2 regions of the Mesorhizobium abyssinicae genome follow, and region 1 is predicted to be linked to the other one. Evidence: riboswitches for the same ligand, from Rfam matches in the RefSeq annotation. Region 1 holds a riboswitch; the other holds the start of a gene.
The links. Region 1 has a riboswitch for thiamine pyrophosphate ahead of thiC (phosphomethylpyrimidine synthase ThiC). Riboswitches for the same ligand answer to the same signal wherever they lie in the genome.

Region 1 (3,403 bases):
CCATTTCGCACTGGGCCCAGCACCCCGGCTGGTGGCCGCATCTGTGGTTCTCCACGATCGAGCAGCACTACAACATGGACGGCTTCGAGCCGCCATTCTCGCTCGCGGCCTACCTCAAGGCCTTCGCCGCCTCGCTGCTGCGTGCGATCAACGCCAACAGTTGGGTGGGCGTCTCGGTGCTGGCGCTGGCCGGATGGTACGCGCTTGGCCGCGCCGGTTTCCGCCTCCACCGTCGCGCCGGTATCCTGCTTGCGGCGCTGGTGCTCGGCGTTCTGGCCAAGTTCACGGTGTTCCCGATCCACGACACACGCATCTATTTCCCCAACCTGCTGCCGCCCTTCCTGCTGCTTGCTGGCCCGCTGATGGCGCTATGGGCCTCGGCCGGCCAGCGTCGCGTCGCGCCGCACGTCGTTGGCGGAGACAAGCCCGGAGACACGCAATGAGTTCCGTTTCCAACCTGGCGCGCATCGCGCTCTCGTTCGGCCTTCCGGCCGGGCTGCTCGATCGCGGGCCGGCGCTGCGCGGCACGAAGTTCCTCGCCCGGGCGGCGCTGATGGCACGCTTCGGCGGCAGGCCGTTCCAGATGGTCAATGTCGGCGCCTGCGACGGCGCCCTATTCGACGACGTCACGCCCTGGCTGCACCGCATTCCAAGGGCGCGGGCGATGCTGGTCGAACCGATCCCCTACAATCAGAAGCGCCTGCGCGCCAACTATCCCGATACCGGGCGCTTCATCATCGAGCCTGTGGCGGTGACGCGGACCAGGGGGACGATCACCGTTCATACATTTGACGCCGCCGCGCTCGAAGACGGCACGCTGCCGATCGAGTTCATCGGCTGCTCGTCGGTAACCGACACCAATCTGATGTCGGGCAAGAACGCCTGGGGCGAGGCGGACGCCAACTTCAACAAGTTCGCGCCGCACCTCAAGGACATCGAGGTGCCGTCGGAGACACTGCAGACGCTGCTCGACCGCAACGGCATTGCCTATATCGACGCCTTCCTCGTCGATTGCGAGGGCGCCGACTGGATGGTGTTCGAGCAGCTCGACCTCAAGCGCTACCGTCCCGGCATGATCAAGATCGAAGTCGGCGCGCTGCCGGCGGCCGAGATCGGCCAGGTGGTGGTCAAACTGAAGACCGCTGGCTACCAGGTCGGCTTCCAGGCCGAGGACGTCTGGGCTTTCGCCTGAGTTTCGCCGACCTCCCGTCCACAAGGGCAAGTCTCTCCCGCCGCCGCGCCGGCCGAACACGGCTTGACAAAGCGGCGCCGGCCCGTCCAACCTGAGGCATTCACCAGGGGAGTCCCGGCAAGGGGCTGAGATACTGCTGGCTTTCGCGGCGCAGTGACCCGTTGAACCTGATCCAGTTCATACTGGCGTAGGGACGGTGCAAGCGCTTTGCGGGAGTCTATGCCCGAGGTCCTGTTTCGGCAGGGCGACCAAAGCGTCTTTTCATCCTTCCGGCACAGAACTGGGTCTCCAATGCATGAGCAAAGGAGCCTCAAGATGAATGCCCTTACCCCCACCGTGTCGACGGGGCCGTTGCCCGCCTCGCGCAAGATCCACAAGCAAGGCAGCCTCCACCCCCAGATCAAAGTGCCGATGCGCGAGATCTCCGTCCATCCGACGGCCGGCGAGCCGCCCGTTACCGTTTACGATCCATCCGGCGCCTATACCGACCCGGCTGTCGAAACCAACATCGAAAAGGGCCTTGCCCGGCTTCGCCAGGAATGGGTTACAGCACGCGGCGATGTCGAAGCCTATGACGGCCGCCATGTGCGTCCGGAAGACAACGGGTTCGCGACAGGCGAGCGCCTGACGCCGGAATTTCCGATCCGCAATCGTCCGCTGCGGGCGAAAGCCGGCAAGGCGGTGACCCAGCTTGCCTATGCGCGCGCCGGCATCATCACGCCCGAAATGGAGTTCGTCGCGATCCGCGAGAATCTGGGCCGCGAGGCCCTGCGCGGCAATCTCGAGCGCGACGGAGAAGCCTTCGGCGCGGCAATCCCCGACTTCGTGACGCCGGAATTCGTGCGCGACGAAGTGGCGCGCGGACGGGCGATCATTCCCGCCAACATCAATCATCCCGAGAGCGAGCCGATGATCATCGGCCGCAATTTCCTGGTCAAGATTAACGCCAATATCGGCAACTCCGCCGTCACCTCGTCGATGGCCGAAGAGGTCGAGAAGATGGTGTGGGCGATCCGCTGGGGCGCCGACACGGTGATGGACCTGTCGACGGGCCGCAACATCCACAACATCCGCGAATGGATCGTGCGCAATGCGCCGGTGCCGATCGGCACGGTGCCGCTTTACCAGGCGCTGGAAAAGGTCGGCGGCATCGCCGAGGACCTGACCTGGGAGGTCTATCGCGACACGCTGATCGAGCAGGCCGAGCAGGGCGTAGACTATTTCACCATCCACGCCGGCGTGCGGCTGCACTATATCCCGCTGACCGTCGACCGGGTGACCGGGATCGTCTCGCGCGGCGGCTCGATCATGGCCAAATGGTGCCTGCACCACCACCGCGAGAGCTTCCTCTACGAACACTTCGCCGAGATCTGCGACATCTGCCGTGCCTACGACGTGTCCTTCTCGCTCGGCGACGGGCTTCGTCCGGGCTCGATCGCCGACGCCAACGACGCCGCGCAGTTCGCCGAGCTGGAAACGCTAGGCGAGCTGACTCAGATCGCCTGGGCCAAGGACTGCCAGGTGATGATCGAGGGGCCCGGTCATGTGCCGATGCACAAGATCAAGCAGAACATGGACAAGCAGCTCGCCGTCTGCGGCGAGGCGCCGTTCTATACGCTGGGGCCGCTCACCACGGACATCGCGCCGGGCTACGATCACATCACCTCCGGCATAGGTGCTGCCATGATCGGCTGGTTCGGCACGGCAATGCTCTGCTACGTCACGCCGAAGGAACATCTCGGCCTGCCCGACCGCAATGACGTCAAGACCGGCGTGATCACCTATAAGATCGCCGCCCATGCCGCGGATCTCGCCAAGGGCCACCCTGCGGCGAAGGTCAGGGACGATGCGCTTTCCCGCGCGCGGTTCGAGTTCCGCTGGGAAGACCAGTTCAACCTGTCGCTCGACCCCGAAACGGCGCGCTCCTTCCACGACGAGACCTTGCCCAAGGAGGCGCACAAGCTGGCGCATTTCTGCTCGATGTGCGGGCCGAAATTCTGCTCCATGCGCATTTCCCACGACATCCGGGCCGAGGCACAGAAAGAAGGCATGGCGGCGATGGCGGCGAAATACCGTGAGGGCGGCGATCTCTACGTGCCGGCGGACGAGATCGGCGCGCCGCTGATGTCAAAGGCGGCCCAGCCGTCATGAAGGTGCTGGTCAATGGGGCCGGCGTCGCCGGCCTCACTGCCGCCTTCGAGCTCGCCACGC
Region 2 (3,403 bases), on a different contig from region 1:
CCGAGCGCCGCAACGATCGCCGGCAGCGCCAGCGGCAGGGCGAAGAGCTGCAGGATCAGGCCGCGCCCGAGAAATCGCGGATGCCGGGAGAGCGCGCGTGCGACGAACAACGCCGGCACGACGGAAAGCAGCGTCGACAACAGCGCCTGCCACAGCGTGAAGCGCACGACGCGCAGCAGATAGGGATCGAAGGCCGAGGCGGCGCCGGAGAAATCATGCGCGCCTTCGAGGACAAGGCCGGCAAACGCCCCGCCGATCAGCAAGGCGATGGCGCCTAGCGCGGCGATGCCGGCGGTGATGCGGGGGTCAGAGCGAGGCGCGAGCTGCACGCTGCACCACCAGTCTCCGGATGGCTGGTTGGCCCGAACTCAATGAACGTCGAGTTCCTTCGCGCCCCCCTCTGTCCTGCCGGCCATCTCCCCCGCGGAGGCTCCTTTCCTCTCCCTCCGGAGGGGGGAGAGGTGGCGCCGCGAAGCGGCGACGGAGTGGGGGAACCACCTGGAAACCGCCGCAGCGGACACAGGAAAGAGGATCGCGTGCAAGCATCGTCTTGATGCGCGCCAAGGTCGACCCCCACTCCGTCGAGCTTCGCTCGCCACCTCTCCCCCGATCGACGGGGGAGAGGAAGGATGCCAAGTCATCCGAGCCGGCGCCTGTCCTCAACGGCAAAGGCTCCCTTCCGAAGATTGTGTGATCTGTCCCCCCTTGCGGGGGTGGCTTGGCGCAAGCATCGAAAAACCTACTTGCTCATCGCCGCCAGCCATTCATCCACCCAGGCCTTGCGGTTGGCGGCGACCTCTTCGGCGCTGAACAGCAAGGTCTTGGTCGGCTTGACCAGTTTGTCGAAGGCCGGATTGAGCGGATTGTCGGTCTTGCCGGCCGGGAACATCCAGTTGGTCTCGGGGATGACATCCTGGAATTTCGGGCCGGTCATGAAGGCGATGAATTTTTCGGCCAGTGGATTCTTCGCCCCTGCCGTGGTGATGCCGGCAACCTCGATCTGCAGATATTCGCCCTCCTCGAAGGACGCCGCCTGGTAGCGCTCGGTGTTTTCCGCGACCATGTGATAGGCCGGCGAGGTCGTGTAGGACAGCACCATCGGCGCTTCGCCCTTGGTGAACAGGCCATAGGCCTCGCTCCAGCCCGGCGTCACCGTCAGCACCTTGGGCTTGAGTTTGGCCCAGGCTTCCGGCGCCTTGTCCCCATAGACCGACTTCACCCAGAGCAGCAGGCCGAGGCCGGGCGTCGAGGTGCGCGGATCCTGGATGACGATCTTGTCAGTGGCGCTGCCCTCGACCAGTTCCTTCAGGCTCTTCGGCGGGACTTTCAGCTTTTCGGTGTCGTAGACGACGGCGAAATAGCCGTAGTCGAACGGCACGAACGTGTCGTCGCTCCAGTCGCCGGGGACGTTGAGGCCGGACACGCCGCCATGCGGTGCGAACAGGCCGCTCGCCTTGGCTTCCGCCGTCAGGTTGGTGTCGAGGCCGAGCACGATGTCGGCCTTGGTCGCCGCGCCTTCCAGCTTGACGCGGTTGAGCAACGCCACGCCATCGGCGACCGAGACGAATTCGAGATCGCAGCCGCATTCGGCCTCGAATTCCTTCTTCACCGCCGGGCCTGGCCCCCACTCGGCGGTGAAGCTTTCATAGGTGTAGACGGTGAGCTTGTCCTTCGCGGCCGCAGGGCCCGCGAGAAGCGAAACCAGGCCGGTGGCCAGAACAAGGTGGGATAAGAGCGTGCGCATCGGCGCCTCCTTCGTTGGTGTTGAAAGGAATTGAGGCGTCGGATGTTCCGAAACGTCTAATCCCTCCGCCGGTACAAACCGGATCAGGTTCAGCGGGTTGGCGATTGCCTCTCAGCCGGCCCGCGAAAACCCGCGTCCGGCACCCCGTTAGAGCGTTTCGACACATAGGCCCGGCCACGGCACCGCGCAAGCGGAAGTTTGCCGGGTTTCCAAGGCGCCGCTTCCGTTTCGCCGGCGAGGCTGATAAGGGCGACGCCCATGGGCACATTCACCATCCTGCTTGGCGGCGACCTCGTCCGCACGCCTAGGCTCGAGAGCCAGCTCGCCGGCGCGCGCGTCATCGCCGCCGATGGCGGCATCGGCCATGCCCGCATGCTGGGCCTGACGCCCGAGCTCTGGGTCGGCGATTTCGATTCCGTGCCGGCGGACTTGCCGCATGATCTGGCCGCCGTGCCGCGCCAGGTGTTTCCGGCCGAGAAGGACAAGACGGACGGCGAGCTGGCGATCGCTGCCGCCCTCGAGCGCGGCGCCACCGCCCTGGTGCTGGCCGGCGCCTTCGGCGGCAAGCGTGCCGACCACGCCTTCCTGCATCTGGCCCTCGCCGTCCGCCTGGCCGAGGCCGGCATCAGCGTGCTTTTGACCAGCGGCGCGCAGGAGGGCATCCCCCTTCTGCCGGGCAAGGCCGGCTTCGACTATGCCGACGGCACGCTGTTTTCAGTGCTCGGCTTTTCCGATCTTTCCGGCCTCAGCGTCACCGGCGCCAAATGGCCGCTCGACCATGTCGAGGTGGCGTTCGGCTCGTCGCTGACTATATCCAACGAGGTCAAGGGGCGGCTTGAGATCGCTCTCGGCCACGGCCGCGCGCTGCTGCTCGCTCACCCCTATCCTCTTCCTGAAAGCTGACATGGCCCCGCCTCTTCTCAATCTCGACGGGATAAGACTGACCTTCGGCGGCACGCCGCTGCTCGACGGGGCGGCACTCAGCGCATCCGCCGGGGACAAGATCGCGCTGGTCGGCCGCAACGGCTCCGGCAAGTCGACGCTGCTCAAGATCGCCGCCGGCATGATCGAGCCACAGGACGGCGAGGTGTTCCGCCAGCCTTCGGCGACGGTGCGCTACCTGCCGCAAATGCCCGACATGGATGGCTTCGCCAATGTGCGCGCCTATGTCGAGGCGGGGCTCGGGCCGGCCGACGATCCCTACCGCGCCACCTATCTGATGGAGCATCTCGGCCTCACCGGCGAGGAGCGGCCGAACGACCTGTCCGGCGGCGAGGCGCGCCGCGCCGCCCTTGCCCGCGTCATGGCGCCGGAGCCCGACATTCTGCTGCTGGACGAGCCGACCAACCATCTCGACCTGTCGGTGATCGAATGGCTGGAGGAGGAGCTTGCCCGCACCTCCTCGGCGGTGATCCTGATCTCGCACGACCGCCGCTTCCTCGAGCGCGTGTCGCGCGCCACCGTCTGGCTCGACCGCGGCCAGACCAAGCGGCTGGACAAGGGCTTTGGCCATTTCGAGGAATGGCGCGACCAGGTGCTGGAAGAGGAAGAGCGCGAGCAGCACAAGCTCGGCCGCCAGATCGTGCGCGAGGAGCACTGGCTGCGCTACGGCGTGACCGCACGGCGCAAGCGCAACATGCGACGGCTCGGCGAGTTGCA

Region 2: another riboswitch for thiamine pyrophosphate. It lies ahead of thiB (thiamine ABC transporter substrate binding subunit); the one in region 1 lies ahead of thiC (phosphomethylpyrimidine synthase ThiC).

What each region holds. Positions count from the first base shown of each region.
Region 1 is NZ_JARAKC010000004.1:25,712-29,114, forward strand. It holds gene PU724_RS10510 (hypothetical protein) at 1-443, shown strand, start outside; gene PU724_RS10515 (FkbM family methyltransferase) at 440-1,192, shown strand; TPP riboswitch at 1,288-1,404, shown strand; gene thiC (phosphomethylpyrimidine synthase ThiC) at 1,508-3,343, shown strand; gene thiO (glycine oxidase ThiO) at 3,340-3,403, shown strand, end outside.
Region 2 is NZ_JARAKC010000006.1:364,420-367,822, forward strand. It holds gene thiP (thiamine/thiamine pyrophosphate ABC transporter permease) at 1-329, opposite strand, end outside; gene thiB (thiamine ABC transporter substrate binding subunit) at 740-1,744, opposite strand; TPP riboswitch at 1,788-1,901, opposite strand; gene PU724_RS16670 (thiamine diphosphokinase) at 2,003-2,647, shown strand; gene PU724_RS16675 (ABC-F family ATP-binding cassette domain-containing protein) at 2,649-3,403, shown strand, end outside.